Regions from separate parts of the Ensifer sp. LC384 genome, predicted to be linked through region 2. Evidence: predicted binding sites of a transcription regulator. Region 2 holds the regulator's gene; the other holds the start of a gene.
The links. Region 2 encodes HrcA, which represses chaperone genes, less so after heat shock. Its sites were predicted from a motif close to GTTAGCACTCNCNNNNNGNGAGTGCTAAC; they were not measured.
Positions count from the first base shown of each region.

Region 1: a site for HrcA is predicted at 2,565-2,593, ahead of groES (co-chaperone GroES). Genes of this name have one in related genera too.

Region 1 is NZ_MBST01000067.1:147,295-151,712, reverse strand. Features, by position in the region: gene groL (chaperonin GroEL) at 510-2,147, opposite strand; gene groES (co-chaperone GroES) at 2,210-2,506, opposite strand; gene BC363_RS29910 (TIGR01459 family HAD-type hydrolase) at 2,976-3,824, shown strand; gene BC363_RS29905 (bifunctional riboflavin kinase/FAD synthetase) at 3,838-4,418, shown strand, end outside.
Region 2 is NZ_MBST01000004.1:107,490-111,907, forward strand. Features, by position in the region: gene rdgB (RdgB/HAM1 family non-canonical purine NTP pyrophosphatase) at 1-624, opposite strand, end outside; gene BC363_RS05770 (VOC family protein) at 665-1,084, opposite strand; gene rph (ribonuclease PH) at 1,102-1,821, opposite strand; gene hrcA (heat-inducible transcriptional repressor HrcA) at 2,083-3,162, shown strand; gene grpE (nucleotide exchange factor GrpE) at 3,327-3,938, shown strand; gene BC363_RS05790 (D-arabinono-1,4-lactone oxidase) at 4,004-4,418, opposite strand, start outside.

The DNA.
Region 1 (4,418 bases), on a different contig from region 2:
CAGTTAATATGAAAAGTTTGAGCGATTTTTCGCTCCCTTTAGGCCTGTCATCCAGTCTCTCGTGAATCTCTGTCCACTTGGGGCGGTGTTATAGTTCGTTTTTTTTCGACTTCAACGCTTTTTTAGAGCCGCTGCAGCTGCCGGGTAATTTTTCCGGCAGACAGCTTTGACGTGCACGTGAGATGCAGCCGGTGCACTGCTGCAAAAACAAGAAAGGGCGACCCGAGGGTCGCCCTTTCCGATCCGGATGGATCATCGTGGATCTGCTTGAACAGGTCCGCGATAAGGCTGACGCCCTATCACATCATGTCCATGCCGCCCGTTCAGCGCGCTTGGCGCGCTGAACCACTATAAGAGCATGGGCGAAGCTTTATGGACGATGCTGCGATTGGGCTGTCGCCCTATCACATCATGTCCATGCCGCCCGTTCAGCGCGCTTGGCGCGCTGAACCGCTCTTAGTGCATGGGCGAAGCTTTATGGACGATGCTGCGATTGGGCTGTCGCCCTATCACATCATGTCCATGCCGCCCATGCCGCCCATGCCGCCCGGCATTGCCGGAGCGTCCTTCTTCGGCAGTTCGGCGATCATGGCTTCCGTCGTGACGAGGAGGCCAGCAACCGAAGCTGCGTCCTGAAGGGCGGTGCGAACGACCTTGACCGGGTCGATGATGCCCATGGAGATCATGTCGCCATATTCGCCGGTCTGGGCGTTGTAGCCGAAGTTGTCCTGGTCCTTGTCGAGGATCTTGCCGACAACGATCGAAGCTTCGTCACCAGCGTTCTCGGCGATCTGGCGGGCCGGAGCCTGCAGCGCGCGACGAACGATGTTGATGCCGGCTTCCTGGTCGTCGTTCACACCCTTGACGGTGATCTTGACGGAAGAACGCAGCAGGGCAACGCCGCCGCCCGGTACGATGCCTTCCTGAACAGCAGCGCGCGTCGCGTTGAGAGCGTCGTCGATGCGGTCCTTCTTTTCCTTCACTTCGACTTCTGTCGAACCGCCAACGCGGATCACGGCAACGCCGCCGGCGAGCTTGGCAAGACGTTCCTGCAGCTTTTCGCGGTCGTAGTCGGAAGTGGTTTCTTCGATCTGGGCCTTGATCTGCGCAACGCGGCCTTCGATGTCGCTCTTCTGGCCGGCGCCGTCGACGATCGTCGTGTTTTCCTTGGAGATCGAAACCTTCTTCGCACGGCCGAGCATGTCGAGCGTGACGTTTTCGAGCTTGATGCCGAGGTCTTCGGAGATCACGGTACCACCGGTCAGGATGGCGATGTCTTCGAGCATGGCCTTGCGGCGATCGCCGAAGCCCGGAGCCTTGACGGCCGCGATCTTCAGGCCGCCACGCAGCTTGTTGACGACGAGCGTAGCAAGAGCTTCGCCTTCGACGTCTTCAGCGATGATGAGGAGCGGCTTGCCGGTCTGAACGACGGCTTCGAGAACCGGGAGCATGGCCTGGAGGTTCGACAGCTTCTTCTCGTGGAGGAGAACGAAGACGTCGTCGAGGTCAGCGACCATCTTTTCCGGGTTGGTGACGAAGTAGGGGCTGAGGTAGCCACGGTCGAACTGCATGCCTTCGACGACTTCGAGTTCGGTTTCGGCGGTCTTGGCTTCTTCAACCGTGATGACGCCTTCGTTGCCGACCTTCTGCATCGCTTCTGCGATGTCGAGGCCGATCTGACGCTCGCCGTTGGCCGAGATCGTGCCGACCTGTGCGACTTCTTCCGAGGTGTTGATCTTCTTGGCCTTGGCCTGGAGATCCTTGACGACTTCGGTGACAGCGAGGTCGATACCGCGCTTCAGGTCCATCGGGTTCATGCCGGCAGCAACGGCCTTGGCGCCTTCGCGAACGATAGCCTGGGCGAGAACCGTTGCAGTCGTGGTGCCGTCGCCAGCGATGTCGTTGGTCTTCGAAGCAACTTCGCGGACCATCTGGGCGCCCATGTTTTCGAACTTGTCTTCGAGTTCGATTTCCTTGGCGACCGATACGCCGTCCTTGGTGATGCGCGGAGCGCCGAAGGACTTGTCGATGATGACGTTACGACCCTTCGGGCCGAGCGTGACCTTTACCGCGTCAGCGAGGATGTCGACGCCACGCAGCATCTTTTCGCGCGCGGTGCGGCCGAACTTGATTTCTTTTGCAGCCATTTGAGAAAACTCCTGGGCTCATTGCCCATTGGTTGTCATGGAAAGGTGTGGACGACGGCTGATCAGCCGATGATGCCCATGATGTCGGCTTCCTTCATGATGAGAAGGTCTTCGCCGTTGATCTTGACTTCGGTGCCCGACCACTTGCCGAACAGAACGCGGTCGCCAGCCTTGACATCGAGAGCAACAACCTTGCCGCTTTCGTCACGGGCGCCCGAGCCAACAGCGACGATTTCGCCTTCCTGCGGCTTTTCCTTAGCGGTGTCCGGAATGATGATGCCGCCCTTGGTCTTTTCCTCAGACTCGACGCGGCGGACGACAACGCGGTCGTGCAGCGGGCGGAAATTGGTGCTTGCCATTAGTCTAATCCCTCGATCAAATGACATTACGGATCGCTCATCGACCCGATGGATGGGTGTTAGCACTCCCTTTTGTCGAGTGCTAGCGAGGCCGAGATAAGGCTGGGTCCTGGACGAGTCAAGGATTGGCCGTTCAAAAAATTTCAGGCGACATGGTTATCGGCGGGGCATGACTGGAGACGAACGGCTGCCGGGCCGGGGTGGGCACGCGCGCATCCTTGCGGCGCGAAGCAGTCGGAATTTGGGCGAAGCTTGGTCTTGAAGGCTTGTTTCGTCCTGTTGCCCGACGAGGTTTCCGCCGCGCAAGCAGTGCCTTGTCGAGGTCCGGCTGTCCGTCGGTCCCTTCGAGGCGGAAGGGGCAGCCGGTCGTCGAATCCTTGGGAATGGCGGCGTTTTTCTGGGGCCGAGGCTTGTATTCTCGCCCCTTCCTTGCGATGCAAGCCGGAAACCGAGTTTGCAGGAAGCCCGCATGGCCGCAAGGATCAACAGTTTTCGGGAAATCGCAGGGCGCTATGACGTCGTGCTCTGTGACGTCTGGGGTGTTCTGCACAACGGCGTTCAGGCGTTTGCGTCGGCCTGTGAGGCCCTGGCGGAAGCGCGTGCTGCAGGACTGACGGTTGTTCTCATCACCAACTCGCCCCGGCCGAGCCCGAGCGTCAAGGTGCAGATCCGCGGGCTGGGCGTTCCCGATGAAGCCTATGATCGCATCGTCACGTCGGGCGATGTGACCCGCGCGTTGATCGCTGCTGCCGACAAGAAGATCTTCTTCATCGGTGCTGAACGCGACCTGCCCTTACTCGAGGGCCTTGGTACCGAGATCGTGTCGTCGGAAGATGCCAAGACCGTCGTCTGCGCCGGCTTCTACGATGATGAAACCGAAACGCCGGAACACTACCGCGCGACACTGACCGGTCTTGCCAAGCGCAAGATCCCGTTCATCTGCGCCAATCCTGACCTGGTGGTCGAGCGCGGCCACCGGCTGATCCCCTGTGCCGGTGCCATTGCCAAGCTCTATGAAGAGCTCGGCGGCGAAGCGCGCATCGCCGGCAAGCCCTATATCGCCATCTATCGGGCGGCGCTCGGCGAAGCCAAGGCGGTGCGCGGTGCGCTCGATCTGTCGCGTGTCATTGCCATCGGCGACGGCATGCCGACCGACGTCAAGGGCGCCCAGGATGCCGGCTTCGATCTGCTTTACATCAGTGCCGGCATTCACGCCCAGGAATACATGAACGAAAGCAGGACCGACGAGGTGAAGCTTGCAGCCTTCCTGAAAAAGGAGGGCGCCTCGCCGAAGTGGTGGATGCCCAGGCTCGCCTGACGGGAAGATTGAGATGACGGTTTTTCATCGCAACGAGACCCGTGACCCGCTGCCCGAGCGCCTGCGCGGCGGCGTTGTCGCGATCGGCAATTTCGACGGTGTGCACCGCGGCCACCAATCGGTGCTGGAACGAGCGCTGGAAGAAGCCAAGGCGCGCGGCGTGCCCGCTCTGGTGCTGACTTTCGAGCCGCACCCGCGCACAGTCTTTCGGCCGGATACACCGGTGTTCCGGCTGACGCCCGCGCCGCTGAAGGCCCGTATCCTCGAAGGCATGGGGTTTGGCGCTGTTATCGAATATCCGTTCGATCGCACCTTCTCCGAACTTTCCGCGTCCGATTTCATCCATCGGGTGCTGTTGGAATGGCTGCATGCCTCGCATGTCGTCACCGGCTTCGATTTCCATTTCGGCAAGGGGCGCGAAGGCGGTCCTGCCTTCCTGATGGCGGCGGGTGGTGAAAACGGTTTCGGCGTCACTCTGGTCGACGCCTTTCGCGACGAGAACGCTTCGGTGATCTCGTCGAGCTTCATCCGGTCGCTGCTCGGGCAGGGCGACGTTTCACACGCAGCCGGTCTGCTCGGCTATCGCTACACGGT
Region 2 (4,418 bases):
GGCGAACATTTTGAAGGCGCGGGCACGGTGCGACAGGGCTTGGGCGTCGCCCGGTTTCCAACCGTGTTTCTCGTCTGCGCTCATCTCGCCGAATGTGGTGTCGTAACCGAGCGGCTGGAAGACCGGATCGTAGCCAAATCCCTTGTCGCCGCGCGGCGGCCACACGACATGGCCTTCGACCTCACCGCGGAAGAGCTCGACATGGCCGTCTGGCCAGGCAAGGCAGAGCACGGAGACGAACCGGGCCGTGCGTTTTTCAGGGGCGCATGCGCCCTTGTCCTGAAGCGCGTCCTCGACTTTCTGCATCGCCATGGCAAAGTCGCGGCTGCCGTCTTCGCGCTCGGCCCAGTTGGCGGTGTAGACGCCCGGCGCGCCGCCAAGCGCGTCGATCGCCAGGCCGGAATCGTCGGAAAGCGCCGGCAGGCCCGAAGCCTTGGCGGAGGCAAGCGCCTTGATCGTCGCGTTTTCTTCAAAGGTCGTGCCGGTTTCGTCCGGCTCGACGAAGTTGAGGTCGGCTGCCGATTTGGCCTCGAAGCCGAGCGGCCCGATCAGGTCGCGGATCTCGCGGATCTTGCCGGCATTGTGGCTGGCGACGACGAGCGTCTTGTCATCCAGTGTGCGCATGATGTGTCGTCTCTTAAAGGAGCGGCGCCGGGGCCGCGGTTCATTCGATGGACCAGAGGCCCGGTTCCGCGCATTCCAGACTGTTGCCGGCCGGATCGCGGAAGTAGAAGGAGCGCGCGCCGTTCGGCCAGCGAACATCGGCTTCGATCACGACACCTGCCGTTTCCAGCTTTTCCTTCCACACGCCGAGCGCCTCAGCGGAAACGCGAAAGCACATGTGTCCCTGGCCGGTGGAGCCATGCGGCGGCACCGGCAGGGGGGCATCCGGCGAAGGCGGCTTGACCGTTTCCGCCGGATTGAAAATCAGGAGAACGCCTGGGCCGCAGCGGAAGAACACATGCCGGTTGCCGGCGCGCGTGATCTTTTCCAGCCCGAGCACACCGCCGTAGAAGGCCTCGGCGCCGTCGATATCTTCCGCATAGAGGGCGGTTTCAAGAATACCTTCCAGCGCCGGGGCCATCGTCCGCGTCCTTCTCGTCAGCCGGCGATCGCCTGCTTCTGCAGCGCGACAAGATCGGCAATGCCGGTCTTTGCAAGTCCCAGCAGGCTTGCGAATTCTTCTTCCGAGAAGGGCTTGCCTTCGGCCGTGCCCTGGATTTCGACAATACCGCCGGTTCCGGTCATGACGAAATTCGCGTCGGTCTCGGCGGCGGAATCTTCGAGATAGTCGAGGTCGATGATCGACTGGCTGGCGAAGATGCCGCAGGAGATGGCGGCGACATGGTCCTTCAGGACCTTCTCGACCTTCACCATGTTGCGGGCTTCCATCCACTTCAGACAGTCGTGCAGCGCCACCCAGGCGCCGGTGATCGAGGCCGTGCGCGTGCCGCCATCAGCCTGAATAACGTCGCAGTCGATCGAGATCTGGCGTTCGCCGAGTGCGGGCAGGTCGACGACGGCGCGCAGCGACCGGCCGATCAGACGCTGGATCTCCTGCGTACGGCCGCTCTGCTTGCCGCTTGAGGCTTCGCGACGCATGCGCTCGCCGGTGGCGCGCGGCAACATGCCGTATTCGGCCGTCACCCAACCCTTGCCGCCATTGCGAAGCCAGGCCGGAACCTTTTCCTCAAGGCTGGCGGTGCACAGCACGTGCGTATCGCCGAACCGCACCAGACAGGAGCCTTCCGCGTGCTTGGAGAAATTGCGCTCGAACGAAACCTTGCGCATTTGGTCGATTTTTCTGCCGGATGGCCGCATCATCAAACTCCTATCGTATCTGGTGAGCCTTCTACTGCATAATTCCCTGAATCGGAATCGATTTAGGGACAAAATTATGCAGCAGTTCAAAGTGCCACAGCCACCTTTGCGCGCCTTAGGGACGCGCGGCGCTGTAGAGCATGGCGCAGCCAAGGGGAACCGGTGGATGGCGGGCGATCGGGGCGATTTTTCCCTTTTGCTATCGGACGCCGGGATCACTATATTTCCGGCGGCAGGATTGGCCTGCGAACATGGAGCGACATGGTACTGCGCAATCCCGGAGTGACCGATATCGCGGCGGCGCTGGACGAGCGTTCCGGTGAAATCTTCCGTCGCATCGTCGAAACCTATTTGAACAGCGGAGAACCTCTCGGCTCACGCAACCTTTCGCGGTTGTTGCCGATGTCGTTGTCGCCGGCCTCCGTGCGCAATGTGATGAGCGACCTGGAAGATCTGGGGCTGATCTACTCGCCGCACATCAGCGCCGGCCGCCTGCCGACGCAGACGGGCCTGCGCTTCTTCGTCGACGCCTTCATGCAGGTCGGCAATCTCTCGCCGGAGGATCGTGCCTCGATCGATCGGCACGTGCGGCTGAGCGACCATGCCCAGCCGGTCGATGCGCTGCTGGCAGAGGCGAGCCAGATGCTGTCGGGCATGTCGCGCGGCGCCGGTCTCGTCATCACGGCCAAGAACGATCCGGTGCTCAAGCATGTGGAGTTCATCCGGCTGGCGCCCACCAAGGCGCTTGCCGTGCTCGTCGGCGAGCATGATCAGGTCGAAAACCGCATCATCGAGCTTCCCGCCGGTGTGACGAGCTCACAATTGACGGAAGCGGCGAATTTCCTGAACGCCCATCTGGCCGGCCAGACCATCGGCGAGGTGCGCTCGCAGCTTGAAACGGTCAAGCAGACGGTCCGCAGCGAACTCGATGCCCTGTCGCAGGATCTGGTCGAGCGCGGGCTGGCGATCTGGTCCGGCAATGAGGGTGATGAAAAGCCGGCACGATTGATCGTTCGCGGTCGCGCGAACCTGCTCGAGGGTCTGGAGGGAACCGAAGATATCGACCGCCTGCGCATGCTCTTCGACGACCTGGAAAAAAAGGATAGCCTGATCGAACTGCTCGATCTCGCCGAGAGCGGCCCGGGTGTCAGGATCTTTATCGGTTCGGAGAACAAGTTGTTTTCATTGTCCGGTTCGTCGCTGATCGTTGCGCCCTATCGCGACAGCGAAGATCGGATCGTCGGCGCCGTCGGTGTCATCGGTCCGACGCGGCTCAATTACTCGCGCATCGTGCCGATGGTCGATTATACCGCGCAGTTGATGTCGCGGCTTTCGCGCTGAAGCAGCGCTTTTGGCCACAGACAGCATTGAACCCTTGATTTTTCGGCCCTAAACCTCGATATCGGCATCAAATCCAGTCACTGGCATTTTTACGCCATCCGGCCATCGTTGCGCGCGGGCGTGAAAATGCGAAAGAAAAGACAGACGATACACCGGAGAACGTCATGACCGACGAGACAAACAAGCACGGACACGAAGCTGCCGCGATCGACGAGGCAGTCAACGCTACGCCCGAGGCTGTGGAAGCGGCGCCGGTTGCCGAACCCGATCCGCTGGAACTTGCCAGGGCGGAGAACAACGACCTGCGCGACAAGTACCTCAGGCTCGCAGCCGAGATGGACAACCTGCGCCGCCGCACCGAGCGCGACGTCAAGGATGCCAAGTCCTATTCGGTTGCCGGTTTCGCCCGCGACATGCTCGCCGTCTCCGACAATCTGCGCCGTGCGCTCGATGCGATCCCGGCCGAAGCGAAGGAGGCCGGCGAAGCGGGCCTCACCACGCTAATCGAAGGCGTCGAGATGACCGAGCGCGCCATGCTGTCGGCGCTGGAGCGTCATGGCGTGAAGAAGCTGGAGCCGGAAGGCCAGAAGTTCGACCCGAACTTCCACCAGGCAATGTTCGAGATCCCGAACGCCGATGTGCCGAACAACACAGTGCTGCAGGTCGTTCAGGCCGGTTACACCATCGGCGATCGCGTCCTGCGCCCGGCCATGGTCGGCGTTTCCAAGGGCGGCCCGAAGGCGGCCGTTGCGGAAGGCGATAGCCCCGCCGCCTGAGTAGCGGTCTGATCCATTTCAACGCCGCGCGTCCATCCGGACGCGCGGCGTTTTCGTTTAGCTGATCAACCGAACAGCTGCCGCAGGTGATCGTTGAGGAAGCGCCCTTCCGGATCCACCTTTGCCCTCAATGCCCGGAAGTCGCCGGACCGTGGATAAAGCGCGGTCACGTCCTCGGCGCCGAGGAAATGCAGCTTTCCCCAATGCGGCCGCGAGCCGTACTGGCGCAGGATCGTATCGACATCCCTGAGATACTCCCAGTAGTCCGTGCCCGGCTCACCGGAGACGGAAAGCGTGATCGAATCCTGCTCGTAGAACGGGCTGATCCAGCCGGTGTCGCCGGCCGTGAAGCGGTATTCGATCGGGTAGATGCAGGTGGGGTGCTTTTCCAGCATCAGCTTGCGCACCGCTCTCACGGCATCCTTGCCATGGGCGACGGGCACCGCATATTCGAGCTCGTGGAAGTTCGGCACATATTCG